2 regions of the Brachybacterium sp. GPGPB12 genome follow, and region 1 is predicted to be linked to the other one. Evidence: predicted binding sites of a transcription regulator. Region 1 holds the regulator's gene; the other holds the start of a gene.
The links. Region 1 encodes LexA, which represses DNA repair genes until DNA is damaged. Its sites were predicted from a motif close to TCGAACANNTGTTCGA; they were not measured.
Positions count from the first base shown of each region.

Region 2: WKH84_RS01540 (DNA polymerase Y family protein) is a predicted target of LexA. The motif match lies at 2,756-2,771, and genes of this name have one in related genera.

Region 1 covers NZ_CP149573.1:3,539,655-3,547,554, forward strand. The annotation lists gene WKH84_RS20600 (methyltransferase) at 1-4, opposite strand, end outside; partial or broken gene hflX (GTPase HflX) at 346-1,904, shown strand; gene WKH84_RS20610 (DEAD/DEAH box helicase) at 2,051-2,740, shown strand; gene WKH84_RS20615 (hypothetical protein) at 2,937-3,629, shown strand; gene WKH84_RS20620 (helicase C-terminal domain-containing protein) at 3,536-4,072, shown strand; gene lexA (transcriptional repressor LexA) at 4,112-4,807, opposite strand; gene WKH84_RS20630 (peptidoglycan-binding protein LysM) at 4,978-5,373, shown strand; gene nrdR (transcriptional regulator NrdR) at 5,402-5,890, shown strand; gene WKH84_RS20640 (hypothetical protein) at 6,288-6,743, opposite strand; gene WKH84_RS20645 (hypothetical protein) at 6,710-7,900, opposite strand, start outside.
Region 2 covers NZ_CP149573.1:290,942-298,841, reverse strand. The annotation lists gene WKH84_RS01560 (MFS transporter) at 1-287, opposite strand, end outside; gene WKH84_RS01555 (hypothetical protein) at 392-697, shown strand; gene WKH84_RS01550 (zinc-binding dehydrogenase) at 1,301-1,822, opposite strand; gene WKH84_RS01545 (alcohol dehydrogenase catalytic domain-containing protein) at 1,792-2,298, opposite strand; gene WKH84_RS01540 (DNA polymerase Y family protein) at 2,813-5,413, shown strand; gene WKH84_RS01535 (winged helix-turn-helix domain-containing protein) at 5,578-6,162, shown strand; gene WKH84_RS01530 (hypothetical protein) at 6,153-6,605, shown strand; partial or broken gene WKH84_RS01525 (error-prone DNA polymerase) at 6,608-7,900, shown strand, end outside.

The sequences.
Region 1 (7,900 bases):
GCAAGCACCGCCGTCGCCTTGTCGAGCCCGTGCCCGCTGAACACGGCGGAGGAGGAGACGAGGTCCAGGTCCCGCCCGGCCAGACGCACAGGCGGCGGGAATCGACGGTCCGGGGCGGAGGGGTTCGCGGTGAAGTAGTGCTCGTCCACCCCCGCAGGATACGGAGCCCCGGCCCCTCACGGCGACGCACGGAGCGGCCCGTGCCCTGATCCTGGCCGTCCCCCGCGTTCGGGGCGTGATCCGACCGTGATCCGGCTCCGCCCAGCGCAAAATCCCTCGACCCGGACGAGAGGACGTGGGATTCTGGGACGACCGCTTCACCCGACCCAGAGGAGTGCCCCGATCGTGCCCATCGCCTTCCATCCCGAACCCGATTCCGACCGCGACGTCGACGGGACCAGCACGGGAAGGACCGGGGCCGTCGAGCACTCTCCCGCAGCGGAGGACCCCGCGCCCGTCGGTCCCCGTCGCGACCCGCTCACCGAGCGGATCCTCTCCCGCGGCGACGCCTCCGTCCAGGGCACCACCTTCTCCTCGGAGGCCGACGGCGAGCAGTACGACCTCGCCGACCGCCAGGCGCGCGCCGCGTCGCCGGGCTCTCCACCGAGCTCGAGGACGTCTCCGAGGTCGAGTACCGCCAGCCGCGTCTGGAGCGCGTGGTCCTCGCGGGTCTGTACACCTCCGGCAACTCCGACGAGGCCGAGACGAGCCTGCGCGAGCTCGCCGCGCTCGCCGAGACCGCCGGCTCCGAGGTGCTCGACGGGATCCTCCAGCGCCGTGCCCACCCCGACCCCGCGACCTTCCTCGGCAAGGGCAAGGCCGCCGAGCTCGCCGACATCGTCGCCGAGTCCGGGGCGGACACCGTGATCGCCGACGGCGAGCTCGCTCCCGGCCAGCGCCGCGCCCTCGAGGACATCGTCAAGGTCAAGGTCATCGACCGCACCGCCCTGATCCTGGACATCTTCGCCCAGCACGCGAAGTCCCGGGAGGGCAAGGCCCAGGTCGAGCTCGCCCAGCTCGAGTACCTCCTGCCGCGTCTGCGCGGCTGGGGCGAGTCCATGTCCCGTCAGGCCGGCGGCCAGGTGGGCGGCGCCGGCGCCGGCATGGGCTCTCGCGGCCCGGGCGAGACGAAGATCGAGCTGGACCGCCGTCGCATCCGAGACCGGATGGCGAAGCCGCGCCGCGAGATCCGGCTCATGGCCCCCGGACGCGAGGCGCGCCGCGCCGACCGCCGCCGCCACCAGGTGCCGGCCGTCGCGATCGCCGGCTACACCAACGCCGGCAAGTCCTCCCTGCTGAACCGGCTCACCGGCGCCGGGGCGCTGGTCGAGAACGCGCTGTTCGCGACCCTGGACCCGACCGTCCGCCGCGCCACCACCCCGGACGGGCGCGAGTTCACCTTCGCCGACACCGTCGGCTTCGTGCGCCACCTGCCCACGCGCCTGGTCGAGGCGTTCCGCTCGACGCTCGAGGAGGTGGGCGACTCGGACCTGCTCCTGCACGTCGTGGACGCCTCCCATCCCGACCCCGAGGGGCAGGTCACCGCGGTCCGCACCGTGCTCGGCGAGATCGAGGGCTTCGACGTCCCCGAGATCGTCGTGCTGAACAAGGCCGATCTCGCCGCGCCCGAGACCATCGCGCGCCTGCGCGCCCAGGTCGAGGTCAGCGCCGTGGTCTCCGCCCGCACGGGGGAGGGGATCGAGGAGCCGCGCGAGCTGATCGCCGAGCGTCTGCCCCGCCCTGCGGTCGAGGTCGACCTGGTCGTGCCGTACTCCCGCGGCGACCTCGTCTCCCGAGCACACACCACCGGGGAGGTCCTTGCCGAGGAGCACCTCATGGAGGGCACCCGCGTACACGCCCTCGTGGACGAGACCCTCGCCGCGGAGATGCGCACCTCGTCCTGAGGCCGCGGTGGGACGGATGTCCCCGGAGCCCCGACGATCCGGTGCCGCGGGTGCCCCGGGGATCCCGAGGCCCCGGGCATCGGGAGATCGGGCACACCGGGGTGCGCCTCGGCGGGTCCCGGTGCCCGCGCGGATACGCTGATCCGATGACCACCGCACCCGAGCATCCCGTCGCCCCGGCGGCGGCCGACGTCCCGCTGTCGGACCTGATGGATGCCGCGGTCTCCGCCGTCGGGGGCTCACCCCGCCCCGGCCAGCAGACGATGGCGGAGGCGGTCGACCTGGCGATGTCCGGCGGCCGGCACCTCCTGGTCCAGGCGGGCACCGGCACCGGCAAGTCGCTGGGATATCTGGTGCCCGCGATGCGGCACGCGCTCGTCACCGGGCGCCCCGTGGTCATCTCCACGGCGACGATCGCGCCGCAGACCCAGATCGTGCGCAAGGACCTGCCGCGGCTCGCCGAGGCGCTCGCCCCGCATCTGCCGCGCACCCCGACCTTCGCGCCGCTCAAGGGGCGCGCGAACTACCTGTGCAAGCACAAGATCGCCGGCGGCTATCCGGTCGACATCGAGCCCGGCGCTCTGTTCTCCGAGGCGTCCTCGGACCCCTCCCGCACCGGCGGCGAGAAGCTCGGGACCCAGGTCAAGCGTCTGCGGGAGTGGGCGGAGGAGACCGATACCGGGGATCGGGACTCGCTCGAGGACGCCGTCTCGGACCGTGCCTGGCGTCAGGTGTCCGTCACCGGGAACCAGTGCATCGGCACCTCCTGCCCGATGATCCAGGACTGCTTCGCCGAGCGCGCCGCGAGGTCGCGCGCGAGGTGGACGTGGTCGTGACGAACCATGCGGCGCTCGCGATCGACTCCTTCGACCGCCACGGCATCATCCCCGAGCACGACGTCGTCGTCTTCGACGAGGCCCATGACCTCACCGCCCGGGTCACCAGCGCCGTCACCGAGGTCCTCAACCCCGGCATCGCGCGGCGCGGTGCGGGACCTGCGCGGTCTCGGCGTCGCGGCGACCGCGCTGGACGATGCGGGGGAGGAGAGCGCGCGCCGCGCTCGAGCTCGCCCCCGACGGGCGCGTGCTCGGCGACCTGCCCGATCAGCTCGCCGATGCCGTCGGCCACGTCCGCGTCGAGGCGCGCACCGCCCACTCGGACGCGAGGGACGCCGGCGACGACTCCTCCGCCGGGGCGCGGAAGACGGTGCGGGCGAACCTGCAGGAGATCATCGACGTGTGCGAGCGCCTGAGCGACCCGGGCGAGGACGACGTCGTCTCCGTCTCCCGCGGGCAGGCGACCGGCCGCGCCTCGCTGCAGGTCGCGCCGCTGAGCGTGGCCGCGGCGATGCGCGGTGCGATCCTCGAGGACCGCACCGCGGTGCTGACCTCCGCGACGCTCGCTCTCGGCGGTCGCTTCGAGCCGGCCGCCGGGGAGGTGGGCCTCGCCCGCCGGGGACGGGTCGCCGAGGACGAGATCCCCGCCGCCGAGGACTCCGGGGCCTGGGCGGGGATCGACGTGGGCGCCCCTTCGACTACCGGCGCCAGGGCATCCTCTACACCGCCCGCCACCTCCCGCGGCCGGGCCGCGACGGCCCCTCGCCCGCGATGCTGGATCACCTCACCGAGCTGGTGGAGGCCTCGCGCGGGGGAGCGCTGTGCCTGTTCTCCTCGCGCCGTGGCGCGGAGATCGCCGCCGAGCACGTCCGCGCACGGCTGGACCTGACCGTCGCGGTGCAGGGCGAGGACTCCATGGCGAACCTCGTGCGCACCTTCCGCGAGGACGAGGACGCGAGCCTTTTCGGCACGCTCACGCTGTGGCAGGGCGTGGACGTCTCCGGCCGCTCGCTGCGTCTGGTCACCATCGACCGGATCCCGTTCCCCCGACCGGACGACCCGCTGATGTCGGCCCGCCAGGAGCGGATCGCCCAGCACGGCGGCAACGGCTTCATGGCCGTCGCCGGCCAGCACGCCGCGCTGCTGCTGGCCCAGGGGTCGGGGCGGCTGATCCGGCGAGAGACGGATCGCGGGATGGTCGCCGTGCTCGATCCGCGTCTGTCGACCGCACGGTACGGCTCGTTCCTGCGCGAGTCGATGCCGCCGCTGTGGCCGACGGTCGACCCCGAGGTCGCCCTCGGCGCGCTCCGGAGGCTCGCAGCGGGCTCCTGAAACGCGCCGCGGGCTCCAGAGGAGCGCGAGCCCGGGAGCTCAGACGGAGCGCAAGACCGCGACGACCTTGCCGAGGATCTCGGCATGGTCGCCGAGGATCGGGGCGAAGGCCGGGTTGTGTGGCATCAGCCACACGTGGTCGTCGCGCCGCACGAAGGTCTTCACCGTCGCCTCGCCGTCGATCATCGCCGCGACGATCTCGCCCTTCTCCGCGGTGCTCTGCGAGCGGACCACCACCCAGTCCCCGTCGCAGATCGCGGCGTCGATCATCGAGTCGCCGACGACCTGCAGCAGGAAGAGGTCCCCGCCGCCGACCAGGCGCTCGGGAAGGGTGAAGACGTCCTCGACCTGCTCCTCGGCGGTGATCGGGATGCCGGCGGCGATCCGGCCCACCAGCGGGACGTTCACCGAGCCGCCGCCGGGCTCGATCTCCACGGGCGGGGCGGGGACGTCGTCGGCCTCAGGCATCACGACCTCCATCGCGCGCGGACGCTTGGGGTCACGGCGCAGGAAGCCCTTGCGCTCGAGGGTCTGCAGCTGGTGGGCGACGGAGGACGAGGAGGTCAGGCCCACGGCATCGCCGATCTCGCGCATCGACGGCGGGTAGCCGCGCGCGGCGACGGCCTCGCTGATCGTCTCCAGCACGAGGCGCTGGCGACGCGTCAGGCCGGCCGTGCGCTCGTCGGCCTGCGCATCGCCGCGGGCCCTGGTCGGCTTGGGGGTGCTCGGCGTCATCGTGCGGCCTCCTGGCGTCGTCTGTCGGACCCATCGGGTTCCGTTGTCCTCGTGGCCCAGCGTAGGGCGGCACGCGAGGGATGCCAAACATGTGTTCGATGTTCCTCTTGCGTGTCGCGAGCGGCGCGGGCTACAGTCGCACAGAGATTCGATCGAACAGGAGTTCGGAGATGAGTACCCACACCGCCACGGTTCTTCCCTTCCCGCGGCAGGACGAGCAGGCCTGCGAGTCCGTCGCTCGACCGCGTGTTCGACTCGAGCCGACCCGCCGCGGCCGGCGCCTCCTCACGGGCGTCGCCTTCCTGCTCGGCCTCGCGGTCGCCGCGATCGCCCTCCTCGCGCTCGACCTCCCCGCCGCCCTCGCGGGCACCGAGCCCGCCCAGCCCGCCGTGATCACGGTCGAGGCGGGCGACACCCTCTGGGACTACGTCGCCGAGCATGCCCCCGAGGGCGTTGGCGAGGCCGAGTTCGTCGACGAGGTCCGCGGCCTCAACCACCTGCCCACCGGCCGGATCACGGCCGGTCAGCGGCTCGAGCCGCCCGTGCTGGAGGGTGCCTCGCGCTGAGCGGGGGTCGTGCCGGTACCCTGAGCGGATGCACTGTCCGTTCTGCCGCCACCCCGATTCGCGCGTCGTCGACTCGCGCACGTCCGACGACGGCGCGACGATCCGGCGCCGCCGTCAGTGCCCCAGCCGCTCGCGCCGCTTCTCCACCTCGGAGACCGCCTCGCTGTCGGTCCTCAAGCGGTCCGGAGTGAGCGAGCCCTTCAGCCGGGCGAAGGTCATCTCCGGCGTCCGCAAGGCGTGCCAGGGCCGTCCGGTCAGCGACGACCAGCTGGCCCTGCTCGCCCAGCGGGTCGAGGAGAGCATCCGGCTCAGCGGGCAGGCGGAGATCGACGCCCATCAGGTGGGCCTGTCGATCCTGCGGCCGCTCCAGGAGCTGGACCTCGTGGCCTACCTGCGCTTCGCGAGCGTCTACCAGGACTTCGACTCCCTCGACGACTTCGAGGCCGCGATCGCGCGGTCGCGCGCCGAGGGCTCCCAGGTGCAGGGAGCAACCACCGGGGGCGGCGCGACGGGCTGAGCGCCGTCCGCCGTCTGCGCGGATCCGGAGACATTCCTGGACATGGTGCAAGAGGGGGTCGGACTGTGCTTAAGATATTCCTCGTGCACCGACCAGGTGCACACCAGATCGGCGGTCGTGGAGGGGAAGCCACGGCCGCCGATCGCCGTCCCGGGACCCTGAGGACCCGGGGGCGTCGGCGGAGGGCTCAGCCCGCCATGCCGGCCGGGAGCTCCCGGGCGTGGACCACCCCGAGGTCTTTGCGTGGAGCGCGACATGGCGACGTAGAGGTCGCCCGCGCCGTGCGCGTCGATCAGCTCCGCCGGCTCCACGATCACCACGATGTCGAACTCCAGGCCCTTCGCGTCCTGTGCCGTCATCACGGCGACCTCGTCGTCGACGCCCGCCGAGCCGACGCCTACCGACGGCACGGACTCGAGGGAGTCGATCGCGGCGGCGAGATCGTGGAGGCGCTCGGCCGCGGCGATGACGGCGATCCGTCCCGGGAGGCGATCGTGCACGCGGCGCACCGCCTCGGCGCGCGCGCGGTGAGCTCGGCGGGGGAGGCCTGCTCGAACAGCGGGTCCTCCTCGCCGTCCCGGACCGAACTGACCTCGGTGACCGGCAGCGAGTGGGCCTGTGCCATCGCGACCGCGCGGTCCATGATCCGGCGCGGGGTGCGGTAGTTGACGGTCAGGTGCTCCACCTGGAGCCGGTCCTGGATGTAGGGGGACAGTGCCGCGGTCCAGGAATCGGTGCCGCCGGCGGAGGAGGTCTGCGCGACGTCGCCCACCACGGTGAAGGACTTGGTGGGGGCGCGGCGCATGAGCGCCCGCCAGCTCATCGGGGAGTGCTCCTGCGCCTCGTCGACCACGACATGGCCGTAGGTCCAGGAGCGCTCGGAGGAGGCGCGCTCGGCAAGGGTGCGGCCGTCGCGGATCTGCCCGACCTGATCGGCGAGGTCCTCCGCCCGGACGATGCCGGAGGTGTCGATGTTCTCGATGACCTTGCGGGCGTACTCCACGTCCGCCCGGCGTCGCTCGGCGTCGTCCCTGGCCTTCGCCTCGGCCGGGGCGGCGTCCTCGCCGAGGAGCTCTGCCACCTCGTCCAGCGGCGGCACGTCCTCGACCGTCCAGGGCGAGTCCTTGGGGCGCACCAGCAGGTCGACCCGACCGGCGAGGGAGCGCGGCGCCGCGCCCGCAGACGGTCGGGACGCGCGAACAGGATCCGCAGGAAGCCCTGCGGGGTGTAGGGGAGCCAGGCCAGGTTCAGCCGCCGCTTCACCTCGGGGTCGTGGCGGAGGTCGGAGAGCAGGTCCGGTCGGTCCTCCGGCACGATCGTGGAGCCCTGCGCGACGAGCGCGCGCTCGTACGCCTCGACCAGGCGGTCCATCGCCGCGCGGACGAACACGGCGCGGGCCGCGTTGTGGGGCTTGTGCGTGGCGCGGGCCTCGCGCCGGGCGGCGCGGAGCATGTCCCGGGTGAGCACGAGCGGCGTGCCGTCGATCCGCGACCTCACGTCCTTCTCGGGGACCGCCTGTCGCTGCTTGACCGCGCGCAAGAGCGGCTCCGCCATCGCGGCGTCGCCCTTGAGGCGCGCCACGTCGTCGACGTCGTGGGAGAACGTCTCGACCCCGGGGAACATCTCTCCCGGCGTCATCATCACGACGCCGGACTCGCCGAGGCTGGGCAGGACGCGTTCGATGTAGCGCAGGAACCCGGGGGTTGGCGCCATGATCAGCACGCCCGTGTGCTCGAGCCGTCGGCGGTGGGTGTACAGGAGGTAGGCGGCGCGGTGCAGGGCCACGGCGGTCTTGCCGGTGCCCGGTCCGCCCTGGACCACGAGCACGCCGCGGTTCTCGGAGCGGATGATCCGGTCCTGCTCGGCCTGGATGGTCGCGACGATGTCGCCCATCCGGCCGGTGCGCGTGCCGGAGACGGCGGCGAGCGCGCGCCCCTCGCCCTGGAGGACCACGTCGTGCTCCCCGTCCTCGAGCACGCTCTGGTCCAGCACGTCGTCCTCGAGGCCGAC
Region 2 (7,900 bases), 720 kb from region 1:
GGGATCTGCGGCACGAGCAGCAGCACCGGCTCGGAGACCAGCACCAGCCCGGCGTAGTAGACGGCCGAGAGCACGGCGCCGACCGCGACGAGGGTGAGGTGCGAGATGCGGTCGCCGAGGCGGCCGATGATCATCAGCGCTGGCACCTCGAGCGCGGCGGCGACGCCGAGCACGATCCCCGCCCACATGACGCCGAGGCCCACCGTCTCGGTGACGTACAGCGCCATGAACGTCATCGCCGTCGCATTCGTGGCCTGGAAGAGCACGAACGCTCCGATGATCACCACGGTCGCGGTCCGGCGCCGGGCGGCGCGCGTGCGGGGAGCGGGCCAGCTCGGGCGCCTCCGCGGCGGCGGAGCGGTGTCGCCGCATCATCACCGCGGTCATCACGATGTTCACCACCGCGATCACGACCAGTGCCAGCAGGATCCCACGTGCCCCGGCCCAGCCGATGATCGCGGTCGCGAGCGGTGGCCCGCCCATCCAGGCCGCGGAGATGATCGCGCGGGTGTCGACGATCGTGGAGGTGGCCGCGCCGACGTCCCGCAGATGGGCGAACAGCATCGTGGTGCCGAGCCCCGCCGGGCCGCCGAGGACCACCAGCGCCACCGTCGCGAGCGGCAGGGTGCTCACCGCGGCGAGCGCGGCGGCCAGCGCGATCGTCAGCACCGCGGCGGCCATCAGCATCGGCAGGTAGGTGCGGCGCCGGTCCGTCCAGGCCGGCGGCACGATCGAGGCGACGAAGCCGCTGGCGTTGTAGATCGCGAGCGACCAGCCGATGTCGGCGGTGGAGGCGTCGTAGAGCGTCGCGAGGATCAGGGCGAGCGCGGGGCTCAGCAGCGAGGAGTGCGGCCCCCACAGCGGCGCCGCCGACGGCACGAGCAGGCGGGAGGCGAGGGGGCGCCGCGGGGCGTCGGAGGGCATGGAGATCCTTCATCGTTCGGAGGTCGAGCTCCCGGCACGCTATGCCGCCGCCGTCCTCGCCGGGAGGAACTGCCAGGGCACCCCTCAGCTGCGACGCGCGAGCAGGCTGATCGTGTGCGGCGGCCGTCCGCCCCAGGCGGCGGCCGGCTCATCGCCGACGACCACGCTCCGCGTCCGGGGATCGATCGTGCCGGCTCCGGACTCAGACCCCGCCGGCGGCGCGAATGGTCGTCCCCGCGACGTAGCCGGCGTCCGCTGAGAGCGCGAACGCGATGACCGAGGCGATCTCCGGGCCGACTTAGGGCGGCGGCGCACGTGGCGCCGTCAGGGGTGCGCGCAGGACGGACCTGGTGAACTCCTGAGCGCCGCCCCGTCCTTACAGCGCGATCTGGATCTTCACGTCCGTCGGCCGACCCTCGAGGAACCGCTCGAACGCCTGGACCGAGTCGTCGAAGGCGAAGGTCTCCGAGACGAAGTGGGAGAGGTCCACGGCATCGCTCGCGGCGAGGTCGATCGCCTTCTGGTGCACGTTCGCGTAGCGGAACACCGTCTCGAGCGAGATGCCGCGGCTCTGGGCGGTGGCGATGTCGAAGGGCACCGGGTCCACCGGCATGCCCACCAGCACGATGCGGCCGCCCGGTGCGGGAAGCGCCCACAGGTCCTTGTACGCGGGCGCGGCGCCGGTGGCCTCGAAGACGACCTGCGGGCCCCAGCCGCCGGTCGCCTCGCGGACGACCTCGCCCAGGCTCTGCGCGGTCGCGTCGACCGTGGTGATGCCGTCGATGCCGTCCAGCGGCGCGAGCTTCTCCGGCAAGACGTCGGAGATGAACACGCGGCTCGCGCCGCCGGCGAGGGCGGCGAGCGCGGTCATGATCCCGATCGTGCCGGCGCCGACCACGGCGGCGACGTCTCCGGGGAGATCTCCGCCTTGGTCGCGGCGAACATGCCGACCGCGAAGGGCTCGATCAGCGCGCCCTCGGCGAAGCTCATCGACTCCGGCAACCTATACGTGTAGGCGGCGGGGTGGAGCACCTCGTCGGCGAGGCGACCGTGCACGGGCGGGGTCGCCCAGAACTCGACGCCGGGGTCGACGTTGTAGTTGCCCTCCTTGACTGCGCGGGAGGTGGGGTCCGGGACGCCCGGCTCCATGACCACGCGGTCGCCGACGGCGAGATCCGTGACGCCCTCGCCGACCTCGAGGACGGTGCCGGCGCCCTCGTGGCCGAGGATCATCGGCGCCTCGACGACGAACGGGCCGATCTTCCCGTCGGTCCAGTAGTGCACGTCGGAGGCGCAGATGCCGACGGTGTGCATCGCGATCCTCACCTGACCGGGGCCGGGAGCGCCGGGCGCCTCGACCTCCTCGATCGACATCCGGTTCTTCTCGTGCGAGCACCAGCGCTCGCATCCCAGTCCTCTCCCTCGATGTGCGGTCCGCCTCATGATCGCAGAGGAGCGGCGGGGGAGGAGGGGAGGTCCGACGACGGACAGATCGCCTCCCGCTCCACCCTGCTCTGCCACCCCGAGGGACAGGTGTATGTGTTTGTTCCTCCACGTACATCATGTACATCACGTCCGCGCGCGTCGTGTCGGACACCCCCGTCCGCTCTCGCGCCCATCGCCTCGGCGCCCCCATCGCTCCGGGCGCCGCCGCGCGTCCCGAGCGCGACGGCGGGGCCGAACGCGGAGGGAATGTGTCGCGCGAGACCCAGCCCGCGACCCCGCCCGTTCCGCCCGCCCCTCGTCTGTCACACCCCTCCCCGAACCTTCGTATGCACGTTCGAAGTCACGACCTGGGCGCCTTGAGCGCCACCCCGCCGAGGCGTACAGTTCGAACTCCTGTTCGAACACGTGCGGAGGAACGGCGAGGGCCGGAAGGAGGAGCGCGATGGGCACCGCCCTGCAGATCGAGGACCGCGAGGAGCGGCTGTCCCGGGCCCGGGCCGCGCTCGGGGCGGCCGAGCGCTCCGCCGCCCGCTGGGGCGGACGGATCGACCGCACCGCCCTGCGACCCTCGGCGCGCCCCGTCTCCGAGGCCGAGGACGACGGGCTCGGCGCCCGTCTGCCGGTCCCGGGGCCGCTCCGGACGCTGTTCCCGCGCGGGAGTCTGCGCGCCGGCGGCTCCGTGGCGCTCGAGGGCGTCGCGAGCACCTCGCTGCTGCTGTCCCTCGCGGTCGCCGCGGCGGGGGAGGACTCCTGGTGCGCGATCGCCGGGATGCCCGATCTGGGGCGCGCTCCGCGATGGATGCGGGCCTGGATCCCTGCCGCCTCGCCCTCGCCCCGGCGGACGGCGAGCGGCGGCCCCAGGTGCTCTCCGCCCTCGCCGACGGGGTGGGCGTGCTCGTGCTCGGCCCCGACCTGGACCTCGCCCCGGCGCTCTGGCGCGACCTGCTGGGCCGTGCCCGCACCGCCGACACCCTCGTCCTCGCCGCCGCCCCGCCCGGCCGCGCCGACCTCACGCCGCGCTCCACCGCTCGGGGATGGTCCGGTCTCGGCCAGGGCTCGGGACGACTGCGTCGGCGCCGTCTCGAGATCACCGCCGAGGGCCGCGGCATCGCCGGCCACCGGTCGGCCGAGGTGCTCGCTGCCGCAGGTGGACGGGATGCTCGCAGCGGTTCCCGCCGGTGCGTCGGCGGGGCGCGGCCCGTCCGGCGGCGGCCCCGGAGCGGCGTCCGGCGATGCGGCTCCTGCCGAGCGTGCGGAGGGCCGGGTGATGAGCGTGCACGCTCCCGCCGACCTCCACGCCCCCGCCGCGGCCGGCCCCGCTGCTGTCGACGCCGCCACCGCCCGGGCGACCCGCACCGTCGCCGTGACCGTCCCGGACTGGCCGCTACTGGCCGCGCTGGACCGCCACCAGCGACGCCTCGAGGCCGCCGCGGGGGAGGAGGACGCCCCCGCGCCGGCCCCGCTCGATCTCGCCGCCGTCCCGGTGATCCTGCTCGACCAGCACCGCGTCACCCATGCCGGCGCCGCCGCCCTCGAGGCCGGGGTGCGCCCGGGGATGACGCGCCGCGCCGCCCGGGCCGCCTGTCCCGAGGCGCTCGTGCTGGAGGCCGACCGCGAGCAGGAGACCGCGCTGTTCGAGCTGGTCGCCGCCGCGGTGGACACGATCGCGGCCGGGGTGGACGTCTTTGCGCCCGGGGTGTCGCTGATGTCCGCCCGAGGGCCGGCCCGCCACCAGGGCGGGGAGGAGCGCCTCGCCGAGCGGATCCTCGACGCGGTCGCCGACCTCACCGGCTGGGACTGCGCCGTCGGGATCGCCGACGGTCCCTTCGCCGCACTGCTCGCCTCCGGGCCGGGCCGGATCGTGCACGAGGGCCGCGCCGCCGACTACCTCGCCCCGCACCCGATCCAGGCCCTGCGCGCCCCCGTCGGCCCCGGCTGGGGCCATCGCGGTCAGCCCTCGGCCGCCCGCCCCGAACGACGCCTCGACCTCGCCGAGACGGTCGACCTGCTGCAGCGGCTCGGGATCACGACCCTCGGCGATCTCGCCGCACTGCCCTCGGCCGCGGTCGCCGACCGCTTCGGCCCGGACGTCGCGACGCCGCACCTGCTCGCCCGCGGGCAGGAGCCCGCGCCGCCCGCCGCGCACCATCCCACCCAGCCGCCGCTGGCCGAGACGACGCTGGAGACCCCGCTGGTGCGCACCGACCAGGCGGCCTTCATCGCGCGCCCGCTGGCCGAGCAGCTGCACGCGATGCTGGTCGAACGAGGACTGGTGTGCACCAGGTCGCGGATCGTGGCCCGCACCGAGGGCGGCGAGGAGATGGAGCGCACCTGGCGGCACGACGGGGCGCTGACCGTCGCCGACGTCGTGGACCGCATCCGCTGGCAGTGCGACGGATGGATCACCCGGGCGCGGCTCGGCGGTCCTGCGACCGGGGCGATCACCCGGATCGGGCCGCACCCTCTGCGCCTGGCCCCGGCGGGGGAGAACGCGCCCGCGCTGTGGGGCGGCGCCGGGGAGGCGGCGCAGCGGGCCTCCCGTGCGCTCGCCCGCGCGCAGGGCCTGGCGGGGGAGGAGGCGGTGCAGGTCCCGGCCCTCGTCGGGGGAAGGCCGCTGGCCGAGGAGGTCGCCCTGGTGCCCTGGCGCAGCGAGAAGCCTGCACGGCGCGAGGGTCCCTGGCCCGGCGCCCTGCCCCGCCCGGTGCCCGCGACCGTGTTCCGCGACCCGCCCGCGGTGCGGCTCGAGGACGCCGCGGGCCGTCCCGTCGTGGTCACCGCCCGTGGCCTGCTGAGCGGCGCGCCGGCCCGCCTGCTCGTCCTCGCCCCGGGCGCGCCGGCGCTGCAGCGGGCCGGGCCGCGCGCCGGCTCCGGTCGCCAGGTGCTCGCCCATGCCGCTCCCGTCGTGCTCGACGAGCGCTGGTGGGCGCGGGATGGCCGACGGGCCGCACGCCTGCGCGCTCGTGGTGCGCGGAGCGAGCGCCGAGGAGGTCGCCGTGCTCGCCCTGTCCCGGGCGGGGGAGTGGACGCTGGAGGGGCTCTATGACTGAGACGACGTGCTGCGAGGAACGAGCGGTAGGAGCGCAGTCGGAAAGCACTGCTGAGGCGACGTACTGCGAGGAACGAGCGGCAGGAGCGCGGGCAGAGGGGGCCGGGACTGGAACCCAGGACCTCTTGAGTGTCAAAATAATGGAGGATATCCTCCGTTATATGAGAACCGAAGCGCCGCTGCTCGCTCCTATCTTCCGCTCGGACGGCCAGGCTCGTCTGCTGTCCGCCCTCATGCTCGACGACGAAGAGCGGAGTCTCACTCAGCTCGCCGAGCAGACCGGGCTGGCGTATCCCTCCGTCCATCGGGAATCCGCCCGTCTGCTGCAGGCGGGGATCCTGACCGAGCGCCAGGCAGGACGCACACGTCTGCTCCGCGCCGACCCGGACAGCCCCCTCGTCGCCCCCCTGCGGGAGATCCTCCTCATCACCACCGGGCCCGTTCCGCTGCTGAAGGACGAGCTCTCCCGGATCCACGGGATCGAGAGCGCATTCCTCCACGGCTCCTTCGCCGCACGGATGCGACGGGTGGACGGTCCTGCTCCGAACGACATCGATCTCATGATCATCGGGACCCCGGACCCCGATGCGGTGTACGACGCCTGCGGACGGGTCGAGGAGATCGTGCACCGCCCGGTCAATCCCACCATCACCACCCGCAGCGAGTTCGATCGCGACTCGGGATTCCACACCCGGGTGCGGAACAGTCCCACCGTCCCCGTCCTCGGAGAGCCGCCATGGCCTTGACCCCGCTCGACCCGAACCAGGAGCAGTCAGTGCGCGCTCTCGTGGCCGCGCGCCGACTGGAACAGGTGCCCGTCGACCTGCGGCGTGCAGAGCTGTTCCTGGAGAAGGCCCGTCGTCGTCTCGCGGACCTCGACAACCTCAGCTGGGCGGAGAGTCGATACAACCTCGCCTACGACGCCGCACATGACGTCGGAGAAGCGCCGCTGGCCGCCTACGGGTACCGGACGACCAACGGAACGGGACAGCACGAGGCGCTGGGACGCTTCCTGAGGGCAGTGCTGACCACGCCTCCAGGGCAGTCAGGGGCACGACGATTCGATCAGATGCGCCGTGCACGCAACCAGCCGCGCTACGAGGCCTCCAGCGTCGGGGACGCGGATGCCGACGTGGCGAGCAGGGCGGCTCGGGCGCCGCACGACGGCGCGGCGGCGCGGGGCGTCTGACCATGGCCCGCTGGTTCCTGGGCCCGCCCGCGTGGAAGGACCTCGAGGCGGTCCTCTCGGACCGTCCCGCCGAGCTGGTCTCCCCGCCGATCGTCGTCGAGCACACCGGGAAGCAGGCGGAGGATCCGTACCGTCCCGCCCGCCACGTTGACTACGCGGAGCCGCACGCCCACTCCCACTTCAGCTTCCTCGACGGCGCCTCGAGCCCCGAGGACATGGCCATCCAGGCGGCCCGGCTCGGGCTCGGCGCGATCGCGCTGGTGGACCACGACGGGTCGCCCGGGGTGGTGCAGGCGGCGAAGGCCGCGGCCGAGGCGGGGATCGCGACCGTGTTCGGCGCCGAGCTGACCCTCGGCCTCGAGCCCGGGGCCGAGACCGCGAGCAAGACCCCCGTGATCTCCGCACCCCGCACCGGAACGCCCGACCCCGAGGGGGAGCACCTGCTGGTGCTGGTGCGGGACGAGACCGGGTACCGCCGCCTCTCCGCCGCGATCGCCCGCGCCCATCTGGACAGCGGGCAGAAGGCCGCACCCCGCTACCGTCTCGCCGAGCTGTCGCGGATCGCCCGGGAGGGGCACTGGCTGATCCTCACCGGGCGCCGCAAGGGCGCCGTGACCCGGGCCGCGAGCGCGCGCCTGGCCGAGGGCGACCTCGAGGGCGCCGCCCACGCCGCCGCGGAGCAGATCGCGCGCCTGGTGGAGCTGTTCGGTCCCGGGAACGTCGCCGTCGAGCTTATCGTCGGCGGCGGGGGAGAGGCCGACGAGCTCCACGACGCGCTCGCCCAGGGCGCCCGCCTGGTGCGCGAGTCGCACGGGCTGGACGCGGTCTCGCTGCCGCTGGTGGCGAGCACGAACGCGCACTACGCCCGCCCCTCGGACAAGCGCCTGGCCGACACCCACGCCGCCCTGCGCGCCGGGGGATCGCTGGAGAGCGCCGACCCCCATCTCACCTCCCGCCCCGCGCACCTGCGCAGTGGGGAGGAGATGGCGCAGCCTGCTTGCCCCGCTATCCCGCCGCGATCGCGCAGGCCGCACAGCTGGGCCGGGACTGCGCCCTGGACCTGCGCCTGCTCGCCCCAGATCTGCCGCCCTTCCCCGTCCCCGCCGGGCACGACGAGGCGAGCTGGCTGGTGGAGCTGGTGGAGATCGAGGGGCGCGAGCGCTACGGGCCGCGGCCCGCACCGGGCCTTCCCGAGAAGATCCCCGGGGCGTGGGCGCAGATCGACCACGAGCTGAAGGTCATCACCGACCTGCACTTCCCCGGCTACTTCCTGATCGTCCACGAGCTCGTCGACT